2 linked regions of the Paraglaciecola psychrophila 170 genome follow. The protein of the gene in region 1 interacts with the protein of each later gene in a pairwise test. Links are inferred from orthologs where the notes say so. Each region holds a gene or a part of one and is shown on either strand. Other genes may lie near its edges.

Region 1 (8,076 bases):
TCTGCCAATCATGCCAATAATCTTTAACGCGCTAATATGTTAATTACATGACAAATGGGTATACTACTTGGACGTTTTATCAGTACCATCTAGTGCCTTAAAAAATATGTCAAAGCTATTTTCTGTAAAAACCATTGAGTACCCTTTTCCAGCTAAGCCCGTTGCGCTGAGTAATCTGCAACAACAACAATACGTTCAGCAAATCAAAACGCTGCTAAAGCAAAAAAATGCTGTGTTGGTTGCGCATTATTACACCGATCCTGAAATCCAAGCCTTAGCCGAAGAAACTGGCGGCTGTATTTCTGACTCATTAGAAATGGCCAGATTTGGACGTGACTGCGAAGCCGATACTCTAATTGTTGCTGGCGTAAGATTTATGGGCGAAACCGCAAAAATTATCAGCCCAGAAAAAACCGTATTAATGCCCACCCTAGAAGCAACATGCTCACTAGACTTGGGTTGCCCGGTTGACCAATTCTCTGCATTTTGTGATGCCCATCCTGATCACACAGTGGTGGTGTATGCCAATACCTCAGCAGCGGTCAAAGCCCGTGCTGATTGGGTTGTCACCTCAAGTATTGCCTTAGAAATTGTTGAACATTTAGACTCGGTAGGTGAAAAAATTATCTGGGCACCGGATCGCCATTTAGGCGCGTATATTGCCAAACAGACTGGCGCCGATATGTTGATGTGGCAAGGCGAATGTATCGTACACGACGAATTCTCAGCTAAAGCGCTGATAGATATGAAACACCTCTATCCTGATGCGGCGGTTTTAGTACACCCCGAATCGCCTGCTAGTGTGATTGCTTTAGCTGATGCGGTTGGTTCAACCACTCAGTTGATCAATGCAGCTAAAACCTTACCGAATAGCCATTTTATCGTGGCTACCGATCGCGGTATATTTTACAAAATGCAGCAAGCTGCACCGGGTAAAATATTATTAGAAGCTCCAACAGGCGGCAATGGCGCAACCTGTAAAAGCTGCGCCCACTGCCCATGGATGGCCATGAATGGTTTGCAAGCTATCCACCAATCATTAACCGATAGCAGTGGCCACGAAATCTTTGTGGATGAAGCCACGCGCCAACGCGCCTTAGTGCCTTTAAACCGTATGCTCGACTTTTCAGCTCAATTAAAAATGAAAGTGACGGGTAACGCCTAGTTCGCTTGTTTTGGGTTATTTAGCCAGATAAATTAACAAGATAAAAGCCAGCTTAGCTGGCTTTTTCATTTATAGCCCTCATACAACTGTAGTATTTTAATTATTAGGAGTGAGTGTAATGCCAGATTTAAGCCGCTACAAAGGGATAGTGTTTGATATGGACGGAACCTTGATTGATTCAATGGGCGCACACGGCCTAGCTTGGCGACGAACCTGTGAAAAATATGCTTATCCCTTTGACGGACAGTACATACATAACCTTGGTGGCGTGCCTACCAGAGATATTGTTAAACTTCTGAATGAAAAACATGGTCTAAGCCATGACTTAGACCAGGTCACTGAAACTAAACGCCTAGCGTTTCTCGACCTTAAAGATAGCCCAAGCGTTATCGACGATACATTCCAAGTGATGCTACGTTACCAAGGCATACTTAAAATGGGGGTAGGTACCGGCTCAGAGCGAAATAACGCCATCAGCATGCTCACCGATACTGGCCTGCTAGAACGTCTTGAAACCGTTGTGACTGCAACGGATGTCACTCATGGAAAACCCCATGGCGAAACGTTCATAACCGTCGCCAAAAACATGGGCTTACAGCCAAACGAGTGCGTGGTCTTCGAAGATACCGAAGTAGGCCGTCAAGCCGCCCAAAATGCAGGCATGGACTGTATTATGGTCATCAACGGCAAGATAGTCATACCAGAGTAACTAGGCTAATTATCGTCAGCCAGCTGCTTTTTGTATGCTATTTAGACCTAATGTGGCTAATAAATCATCACATCATCAATTTGGCTGCAGTTATTACTTGCGCAGCCAAGCTGTTTTCCCTAACATACGCGCCTCTTTTGTAGCAGCAGCTTCTGCGAAGAAATTGCAGCAGACTACAAAACGGTAATAATTAAAGCGCAAGCCAAGCGCCAAGTTGAATCAACCCAACTTAAATAAACAGGCAAAGATTGTAAAAGTTTTGGAGAGGTGGCTGAGTGGCTTAAGGCGCACGCCTGGAAAGTGTGTTTAGGGTTAAACCTAACGTGGGTTCGAATCCCACCCCCTCCGCCAAATACAAAAAAGCCCCGCTAGATTTAGCGGGGCTTTTTTGTATTTGTTGGTGCTGGTCGGGATGAGAGCCCACACGGTTCGACAAATTTGTCAGGAACAAATTTATTCACCACGTCCATGTGGTTCACCTGCTTCGCAGGCCAGCTAAAGCTGTTCTAAGTTGCTCCTGCAACTTTTGGTGGACATGCGCTTTAAAGCATAGTCGCGAAGCGATGAAATACATGGATGTATTTCACACAAAATGTATGGAACAATTTGCACAGGCTCCGCCTGCCCGCAGGGCGAGTATCATGGAAGATACGAGTGAATCCCAAGCGGTCAATCGGTTGCCAAAATCACAGTATGTTGCGGGTTTTGTTGTATTTGATGGTTTGAGTCAGGATGATAACCGTCATACTAAGACAACATTTTTAACGGCAGACTCTTTAGGTCGCTCGTAAGCTGGAATGTTGAAAAAATCGCTGTCGTCGTCAATCAAGGGTCTTTTTTACTATTTTTTTTGTGATTTTCGTGTTCTTCAATGATTTGGCCAAACACTTCAATGTTCGCCATGTTCATCAGTTCTGCGGCATCGGACCGGCTAAAAAAGCCAAGTGATTTACCAGCCTGTAATAATCCTTCGGTAAGAAACTTTAACTTGTCGCCTTGATGCCCTTTGTAAGTGTTGCTGAACACCTGTAACAGTTGGCGATAGCAATGAGCTAAGTATTCTTGGTTAACATCCGTTTTCTCATGTTGGTTTATTAATTTAGTTTTTTATTTTGAGAGGACCCATTACTATTTACCGCAATCTAAGCAAAGTTGTTTCGGTATTAATTTAAGCTTTTTGAAGTGAAACAAAGAAATACTTCTGGCACTTGGGCTAGGGATAAACCTAAAGCTAAAAATATCTCGCATTATCCAATATTTTAGCCCGTTAATTATTTTCAAATAATGGCTGTTTAAAAGGAATGTTAGCAACTGGAAACTAGAGTTGCTCAATATGTCGTTTGATACTGGATTATTGGATTCTATATTTAGGTTGGATATGCAATTGCAGGGTATTTATTATATCCGGTAAGTTGTTACGATGGGTGTCCATGTAACTAATTCAAAAAAATGTAAGGGGATGCCATTTTTGGTGTCCCCTTGTTGTTTTATTGGATTAAATCGATCTGTTTTTGTGCTGTGTCGGTTTGTAAGCCAAAATGGCCAAGAGAGTAGGTGAAGCTAGCATCTTCATTCCAAATACTGCTGCTATGCACACCATAAACAACGCAGACACCGGTTGCACAGACGATTTGGTCGATATTACTCTTGATTGAGTAAATCTTGTCGCCCAAGTGCTCACCATACAAGCTGTCCAGAAAGGGACTTTGGATGGATAAACCATAATAACCACAGGTTGAGCTCCACACATTAAATGGATAGATACCGCAGCTATACAGGCCCCTGAACGCACCTGCAATGCCCACAAAGGTATCGACATATGATGCTGCAGCAAGTTTGCTAATCTGCTGAGCTGCCAAGGTTGCGCCCATAGAATGTCCTATAACATCGATTTGGCCGCTACAGGAATTGGCGATAGCATCGTTGATTGCCTGCCTGACTAGCGTTTCTTCGCTGCCACTGTGATTGTTACATGAGGCGCAGTTTTTCGACCCCCAATTGGGACGGTAAATATCTGTACTGGAGTAACCCTGACTTAACAGCAGGTTGAAGGTATTGTCCCAGCTAGCCGGCGTTGCGGCGTTGCCATGTACTAGTACCACTGGGTCTTTGCAGCTATTGGCGAGTACAAAGGGCGAAATTAAACCAAGAGATAAAACAACTGCAGCAATGATTATTTTTTTCATGATGAACTTGTTGTTTGTTGAGGTGAAACAACCTTAGCGGGGTTTTATTAATAAATACCTAACACTTTAGTACAGAGGAAGAGTTCATTTTTGGGGGAATAGGGAATAGGGAATAGGGAATAGGGAATAGGGAAGGGGGTAGAATTGTAGGAAATTCGGCTACGTTGGTTTTCAACGAACCTGACCCTGTAGGCCACGAAATCGAAGGGGGCAAAAAATACGTATGTTGTGCCATCACTCTATGTTGGGGAAGTATTTTTACGAACTACAAAGCGTAAGGTCAACAATAGAAGGGCGATTTGATTTGAGTGTGAAAATAGCACTGATTGCTGAGGGTAGTGGTCAACGAGGAATATTCACTGCAGGTGTCTTAGATACGTTATTAGAGAATGATTTCTATCCTTTAGATTTATTTATAGGGTCGCCATCAGGCTCGCAAAATATCATGAGCTTTTTATCTCGTCAAAAACGTTTTTATAAGCTAGGTCGTGGATTAGTTGGAGGCAATGTTGTGGATTTGGATTGGTACTTTGATAAAACTATTCAGGCTAGATTTGCTTTAGACTTTGCGGAGGCAAAGGAATTATTGGCGAAACGAGAATTATTGTTCATAACGACAGATTCACGTGATAGGCAAGGTTATTTTTGCGCCCAAACTGCAATAGTAATCATTGGCGAATATTGCTTAAAGTTTGAGTGCATTACCTTTTTTATGTAGAAAAGGAGTTAAATTCACCCCTAAGTTAACTGCTCATTCATTTAATAAGGCACAAGCGCCTCAAACTGATTACTACCTTGACGGTGGTCTTGCTGCGCTGTCACCCGTGCGTGAGGCCTATCGCCGCGGTGCTCGAAAAATAGTTATTATTTGCACTGTTAATGCTGATTTTCATGACCGGTCAGTTTGGCTAAAAAAACTAAAGTCATGGATTTATTCGTCTGGGTATTGCCCAAAAACCATCGATTACTTGGTCTAGCATGAGCAAGCTTATCGCAAAGAGCTTTCCTCTATCGCTGACTCTCTTGACGATGTTGAACTCACTCCAATTTTTTCTAAAGACCATCTTCTGATTAAACGCTTAGGTAGTTCAGACATGGGTTTAGAACATGATTACCATGCCGGTATCGCTGCGGTTAATGCTTTTTTACAGACTTAATGAATGTTTTACGCAGATAACCAAGACGTTTCTCTTATTTGACAAAGAGCTTGCGAGTTTGATAGTGTGATTAGGTCAAGGAGAGGCGCATTTGCCGATTTTGGCAAGTTATACCTCTCCGGTTATTTTGAACCATACAGGAGAAATAATGACCATAAGTAATAAAAGCAATCAGCAAAAAGCAACGAAATTCAGAGTGCCAGGCATGGACGAAACGTCTACTGATCGAACAATATCTACGTTAGATAATCGTATGGTAGCGCTGGTCGATTTAGCCCTTACGCTAAAGCACGTTCATTGGAATGTTGTTGGCCCCAATTTCATCGGCGTTCATGAAATGCTAGATCCCCAAGTAGAAGCAGTACGCAAGATGACCGACACCATCGCAGAGCGAATAGCTACTCTGGGAGGCACTCCGGTAGGAACCCCACAATCTATTGCTGACCGTCGCACTTGGCATGACTATTCGCTAGGTAAAGCATTGGCCATCGAGCACTTGGGCGCCCTTGATTTGGTATATAACGGTGTAAACAGTGATCATCGCAAAGCAGTTGGTGAAATGGCAGAACTTGATCCGGTATCGGAAGACATGCTAATCGGTCAGTTGACTGATCTTGAGCAGTTCCAATGGTTCATCCGTGCACATCTTGAATCTTCTGATGGTGATTTACCCACTGCCAACAGCCAAACCGAGTTAGCTGCAGCGAAATCTGCACGTTCTTAAACTCCGCTAAGCGAATTACCTTTTTTATACGATGGCGCATTTGGCGTCATCAACTTCCTCCGCATATATTTTAGTCTGGTTTAAAATACCACGAATTTATCCGTAGCTTAAATTGCTAAGATTTGCTCTTTTCTGAGTCGTCATCGGCATGCTCTTTCTCAGTGTCAGTGTCTGTGTCTGCATCTTCGAGTATAGGTAAAATAAAACGTCATTTTCCCTAAATTCAAATTACACGGTGCCTTATATTTTCCATATTGACACTTACTTAATATTATTAAGGGAGTGAAAGTTGGTTGTTTTTCGTCTATTAATCAACTGTTACCACGTAATTTAGACTTCAACCACAACAGCTTGTTATGGTTCCTCAAGAGAAAGACAATTTAGTAAAATGGATTAGTTAAATTGAGGTAAGCCCCGCTGACTGGTTTTGACACTCAGGCTACAAATGGCCTCGATCGAGCAATAGACAGTCAGGGCTTTAAAGTCATCGCGCGTTGTAAGCTATAGCGACTGATGCTGCAAGTTTACTGAGTTATCTGACTGTCAAAAAATGAAGTTAACCTACAATTTTTGTTCCAATTACAGGCTTTTGTCAATCAACGTCATTGATGCTCTCGATTATTTTAAGATTAATATTTAAAATAGTCCTTCAATCAAACCTTCGTCATTTAAGTTGATGTAATTTGCCGCGGGAAATCTTGGTAGGCCTGGCATGGTCATGACTGATCCGCAAATTACAACAATAAATTCGGCACCTGCTGCAAGCCTAACCTCTCTGATTGAAATAATGTGATTTGATGGCGCACCTAACACATTAGGCTCAGTCGAAAAACTATATTGTGTTTTGGCTATACATACCGGAAAGTGCCCGTACTCTTGCTCCCAGCTGGCAAGTGTATTGCGAACAGCGTCATTAGCAAAAATATCCCTAGCCCCATAAAGTGTGCGCGCAATATGACGGATCTTGTCGAGTAAAGGCATGTTGTCAGGATAAAGGGTTGAAAATTTTGCGGTTCCAGACTCCACTAACGCGACAACTTTATGTGCTAGTTCTTGGGCGCCTTTTGAGCCTTCGGCCCAATGTTTACAAACACACACTTCCACACCTAAATCATTGCAATACTCAATGATTGCTCGTATTTCGGTTTCTCTGTCAGTGATAAAATGATTAATCCCAACCACAATAGGGACACCAAACTGCTGTAAGTTACGCAAATGACGACCAAGGTTATCTAAACCTTTTTTAACGGCAATAGTGTTTTCTGCATTAAGTGCGTCTATAGACACTCCACCATGCATTTTAAGTGCGCGTACCGTTGCTACTAAAACTACCGCATCCGGTTCTAAGCCAGCTTTACGACATTTGATATTAAAAAACTTCTCTGCGCCCAAATCGGCACCAAAGCCTGCTTCTGTAACAACATAATCGGCAACCTTCAACGCAGTCTGCGTAGCGACAACAGAATTACAACCATGGGCAATATTGGCAAAAGGTCCTCCGTGGATAAAAGCGGGGTTATGTTCCAGTGTTTGAACCAGGTTAGGGCTGAATGCATCTTTAAGTAAAACCATCATTGCGCCATCGGCCATAAGATCGCGCGCAGAGACCGATTTCTTATCTACAGAGTAGCCCACAATAATATTGCCAATGCGGCGCTGTAGGTCATTGATATCTGTCGCTAGACAAAATATAGCCATAATTTCAGAGGAAACAGTAATATCAAAACCAGTTTGTCGAGGAATGCCGTTACCAGTACCACCAAGACCAATAACGATATCTCGTAGTGTTCTATCATTCATATCCATCACTCGCCGCCAGGTGATCTTTTGCGGGTCAAGCTTGCTCTCGTTATCCCACTTGATATGATTGTCGATAAGGGCTGATAATAAATTATGCGCAGCGCCAATAGCATGAAAATCGCCAGTAAAATGTAAATTAATATCTTCCATGGGCACAACTTGTGCAAAACCACCACCTGTGGCACCACCCTTTGAACCGAAGCAGGGGCCAAGACTTGGCTCGCGAAGGCAGATAGCTGTCTGTTTGCCAATACTGTTTAGGGCGTCACCTAAACCAACGGTTGTTGTTGTCTTACCTTCACCTGCCGGAGTGGGTGAAATCGCAGTGACCAATA
Region 2 (5,156 bases), 2.7 Mb from region 1 along the record:
GCTTTACCTGAGTTTCCTGAAGACCCGCAAACAGATGCAGAAAAAGATATTTTAGCTCGTTACGAGAAAGTACTCGGTAGTGCTGTAAACCCAGTTCTACGTGAAGGCAATTCCGATCGTCGTGCACCTGTTGCAGTTAAAAATTATGCTAAGCGCAACCCACATTCAATGGGAGTTTGGAGTCAAGCTTCTCAAACTCACGTAGCACATATGCGTAAAGGTGACTTTTACTCTGGCGAAAAGTCGGTCACTGTGACTAAAGCAGGCTATGTCAATATCGAATTCACTGATAAGTCTGGGAATGTCACCGTACTTAAACCTGAAGTAGAGTTACTAGCGGGTGAAGTGATTGACGGCATGTTCATGAGCAAAAAAGCGTTATGTGAATTCTTTGAAGAACAAATTGAAGACGCTAGGCAAACTGGGGTTTTATTTTCGTTGCACGTAAAAGCGACCATGATGAAAGTATCTCATCCAATCGTTTTTGGTCACTGTGTAAAAGTATTTTATAAAGATTTGTTTGATAAATACCAAACTTTGTTTGATGAATTAGGCGTTAACCCAAACAACGGTTTAGGCAGCGTGTACGACAAAATATCCACTTTGCCACAGTCGCAAAGATCTGAAATCGAGCATGATATTAATGCTTGTTATGCTGATCGTCCTCCTATTGCTATGGTTAATTCAGATAAAGGTATTTCGAATTTACATGTACCTAGTGACGTGATAGTTGATGCATCTATGCCAGCGATGATCAGAAGTTCGGGTAAAATGTGGGGGCCAGATGGGAAATTACACGATACTAAAGCGGTGATACCTGAAAGTACTTATGCCACAATTTATCAAGAAACAATTAACTTCTGTAAAACTCATGGTGCATTTGATCCGACTACAATGGGGACTGTGCCGAACGTTGGTTTAATGGCGCAAAAAGCCGAAGAGTATGGCTCGCACGATAAAACATTTGAGATGACCGGTGACGGTAAAGTTCAGATAGTCGACCAAGATGGTACTGTTCTAATCGAGCACACTGTTGAAGAAGGTGATATCTGGAGAATGTGTCAGGCCAAAGACGCACCCATTCGTGATTGGGTTAAGTTGGCTGTTAATCGTGCTCGTCAATCGGGTATGCCAACCGTTTTCTGGTTAGATGACGAAAGAGCTCACGATGCACAAATGATTCTAAAAGTGACTGAATATCTTAAAGAGCACGATATCAAAGGCTTAGATATATCTATTATGTCTCCTGTTCGCGCCATGCGTTTCACAATGGAACGTACGATACGTGGCCTAGATACCATTTCGGTAACGGGCAACGTGCTACGGGATTACTTAACTGATTTGTTTCCTATTCTAGAGTTGGGTACCAGCGCTAAAATGCTGTCTATTGTACCTCTTATGGCGGGTGGTGGTTTGTTCGAAACGGGAGCCGGTGGTTCTGCACCCAAGCATGTTCAGCAATTTGTTGAAGAAGGTCATTTGCGGTGGGATTCACTTGGTGAGTTTCTAGCCTTAGCGGTATCGCTTGAGGATTTAGCTATCAAAACTGATAACAGCAAAGCAAAAGTTTTGGCCATAGCCTTAGATGATGCGACAGAAAAACTGCTGACCGAAGGTAAATCACCACTTCGCAAAGCGGGTCAACTGGATAACCGAGGTAGTCATTTTTATTTAGCTATGTATTGGGCAGAAGCATTGGTTAATCAGACTGATGACTTGGAGTTGGTTGCGAAATTTAAACCTTTATTCGAATCTTTGTCAGCCAACGAAAGCAAAATTATGGCAGAAATTGATGCGACTCAAGGTAAGGCCGTTGATATTGGTGGTTACTATTACCCAAATGATGCCTTATTGACTCAAGCAATGTGCCCAAGTGCTGTATTGAATGATATTTTAGCAGCTAGTTAATAGATGCTTTCAGTATAAGGCTGGTTATTTCAGCACAAACAAAAAAGCAGACGTTGATGTCTGCTTTTTTTATTTTAGATAAAAATTTATCTTTCAGGCTCTCCATTAAAATCAATATTCTCTGCATGTAACCCCTTGGGGCCTTGCTGGACTTCATATTTAACTTCTTGGCCTGCTTTGAGAGAGCGGTAGCCCTCCATCTGTATTGTTGAGTAATGTGCGAAGATATCATCGCCGCCATCATCAGGCACAATAAAGCCAAAACCCTTAGCGTTATTGAACCATTTCACTTTTCCGATTGCCATACTTCTGCTTCCTTTTAATCCCTTGAACTAATACAACTTTGCCCCCACACTAAAGATTAGGGAATGACGTGTTGACTACTCAATACAACAGTCGATTTAAAATGTAGTTTTTTTAACCTATTATTGTCAAGGTGAATTTGACATTTCGTTAAAATTGTAAGGCTGCTGTAAAATAGACGATAGATGTAACCACAGGAAATTATCTTAATATATTTGGGCTAAATAAGTGAACTATGAGTAAAGATAACATCATCGATATTGAGCGTCTTAAAGACATTGACGCGGTAAAGAAAAAAGCCGCACCGCCACCCATGTACAAAGTGTTATTGAATAACGATGATTACACACCGATGGACTTTGTAATTGACGTGCTCATGCGATATTTCAATGTGGATGGCGAGAAAGCACAACAAATAATGCTTACAGTTCACTACCACGGTAGGGCTGTTTGTGGCACATATACTGCAGAAATTGCAGAAACTAAGGTGATGCAAGTTAGTCGATATGCCAAAGAGCACCAACATCCACTCATGTGTACCATTGAGCAAGCGTGATGTTTGGATTGAGAAACGTATCATCTTCGAATAGGTTAGTAGTCAGAGGGCATTCTTATGTTAAATAAAGATTTAGAGCAGACGCTAAATGAAGCGTTCATTTTTGCCAGAGAGCATCGTCATGAGTTCATGACGGTTGAGCATCTCTTACTTGCCTTACTAGATAATAATGCAGCTAAAGATGCGTTAAAGGCCTGTGGTGCCAATATTGAGTCCATTAAACAAGAACTTACCGATTTTGTTAAAGACACCACTCCTCTGTTGCTAGACGAGCAGGGTAATGAGCGAGAAACACAGCCCACACTTGGCTTTCAACGTGTGTTGCAACGTGCGGTTTTTCACGTTCAGTCATCAGGTAAAGAGGAAGTTACTGGCGCTAATGTGTTAGTAGCAATATTCAGTGAACAAGAGTCTCAAGCCGTATATATATTAAAAAAATCTGACGTGACACGTTTGGACGTAGTGAATTATATTTCACATGGCGTTTCCAAAATTGATGATGAATCTCCGGCGCACAGAGAAAGTGAAGAAGAAACCAGCGAGCAAGAAGAAGCCGAGTCTATGCTGGATAAATACTGCACCAATCTTAATCAAAGCGCCAAAGACGGCAAAATCGATCCGCTGATCGGTCGTGACAGCGAATTAGAGCGCAGTATTCAAATATTATGTCGTCGTCGCAAAAATAACCCTCTATTGGTAGGTGAAGCCGGTGTCGGCAAAACCGCTATCGCCGAAGGTTTGGCTTACCGCATAGTGAATAAGGAAGTGCCAGAGGTGATTTCTGAGGCAATCGTTTTTTCACTGGATATGGGAGCCCTATTAGCGGGTACTAAATATCGCGGTGATTTTGAGAAACGTCTTAAAGGCATATTAAAAGAGTTAGCAGCTCAACCCGACGCAATTTTATTTATTGATGAAATTCATACCATTATTGGTGCAGGTGCAGCTTCGGGTGGTGTGATGGATGCCTCGAATTTGCTTAAACCCAAGCTAAGTAGTGGCGAATTACGCTGCATGGGGTCAACGACCTATCAAGAATATCAAGGTATTTTTGAAAAAGATCGCGCCTTAGCTCGTCGTTTCCAAAAAGTCGATGTGATTGAGCCTACTGTTAGCGATACCACTAAAATTCTGATGGGATTAAAATCTCGTTATGAAGCTCATCATAGCGTGCGTTTTACGCATAAAGCTATTCGAGCTGCTGCTGAGTTATCGGCTAAGTATATTAATGAACGTCATCTGCCCGATAAAGCGATTGATGTGATCGATGAAGCGGGTGCTAGTCAACGTTTGTTGCCTCCATCTAAGCGTAAAAAACCATTGGTGTCAGTGATATTGAGCTGATCATCTCTAAAATCGCGCGGATTCCAGAAAAGTCTGTATCGGCTTCTGATAAGCAAGTACTGAAACATTTAGACCGTGACTTGAAATTGGTGGTATTTGGTCAGGATCAGGCCATAGACACCTTAACCGATGCTATTCGCTTGTCACGCTCTGGTTTAGGTAACGAAACTAAACCTATTGGCAACTTCCTGTTTGCTGGGCCTACTGGTGTGGGTAAAACGGAAGTCACCGCTCAGCTAGCTAAAGTCATGGGCGTAGAGTTATTGCGATTCGATATGTCTGAATACATGGAACGTCACGCGGTAAGTCGTCTGATTGGGGCACCTCCAGGATATGTAGGCTTCGATCAAGGCGGGCTATTAACAGATGCGGTCATTAAAAACCCGTATTCAGTGATATTGCTGGATGAAGTAGAGAAGGCCCACAGTGATATCTACAACATCTTATTACAAGTTATGGACCATGGTACATTAACCGATAATAACGGCCGCAAAGTAGACTTCAGAAACGTGGTGCTAGTGATGACAACTAACGCTGGTGTACAAGAAACCATTCGTACCTCTATTGGTTTTAAACAGCAGGACCATAGCCATGATGCCATGTCTGAAATAAAGAAAATTTTCACACCTGAATTCAGAAACAGGCTAGATGCAACTGTTTGGTTTAACCATCTTGGTAGAGATGTCATTTTACAGGTTGTTGATAAATTTATTGTTGAACTGCAAGTGCAGCTTGATAACAAAGGCGTGTCATTAGAAGTCACCAACCAAGCTCGGGATTGGCTAGCAGATAAAGGTTATGATAAAAACATGGGCGCACGTCCTATGGCTCGTGTTATCCAGCAGCATGTTAAGAAAGAATTAGCACACGAGTTATTATTCGGACGTTTGAGTCAGGGAGGCAGTGTCAAAATTGGCTTGAAAGATAACGAATTAACCTTCAAATTTTTCACTGACAGCAAAGAAAAAACAGAGGTGCTCAACTCTTAAACTTTTTAACGTTAAATAGACAGATATAAAAAAACCGATATTTTTCAATATCGGTT

Evidence for each region.
Region 2: the proteins of dps (region 1) and clpS interact in binary tests that used the Escherichia coli proteins (3 or more experiments, as listed by UniProt). The link is inferred for Paraglaciecola psychrophila 170 from one-to-one orthologs.

What each region holds. Positions count from the first base shown.
Region 1 is NC_020514.1:4,613,256-4,621,331, reverse strand. What follows is about bases 4,176-7,153. They hold dps (DNA starvation/stationary phase protection protein Dps), read left to right. Parts: upstream 4,176-5,365; coding sequence 5,366-5,941; downstream 5,942-7,153. Other genes in these bases: C427_RS20200 (formate--tetrahydrofolate ligase), read right to left, coding at 6,578-7,153; C427_RS28600 (hypothetical protein), read left to right, coding at 5,071-5,217; C427_RS28605 (patatin), read left to right, coding at 4,371-4,778. In the rest of the region: C427_RS20245 (hypothetical protein), read left to right, coding at 1-27; quinolinate synthase NadA, read left to right, coding at 107-1,165; C427_RS20235 (beta-phosphoglucomutase family hydrolase), read left to right, coding at 1,284-1,874; C427_RS20225 (hypothetical protein), read left to right, coding at 2,447-2,665; C427_RS20220 (hypothetical protein), read right to left, coding at 2,700-2,900; C427_RS20215 (esterase/lipase family protein), read right to left, coding at 3,362-4,060; more of C427_RS20200, read right to left, coding at 7,154-8,076.
Region 2 is NC_020514.1:1,917,133-1,922,288, forward strand. What follows is about bases 1,304-4,106. They hold clpS (ATP-dependent Clp protease adapter ClpS), read left to right. Parts: upstream 1,304-2,446; coding sequence 2,447-2,767; downstream 2,768-4,106. Other genes in these bases: C427_RS08285 (NADP-dependent isocitrate dehydrogenase), read left to right, coding at 1,304-1,908; cspD (cold shock domain-containing protein CspD), read right to left, coding at 1,995-2,213. Outside these bases: more of C427_RS08285, read left to right, coding at 1-1,303. UniProt on the Escherichia coli protein: Involved in the modulation of the specificity of the ClpAP-mediated ATP-dependent protein degradation.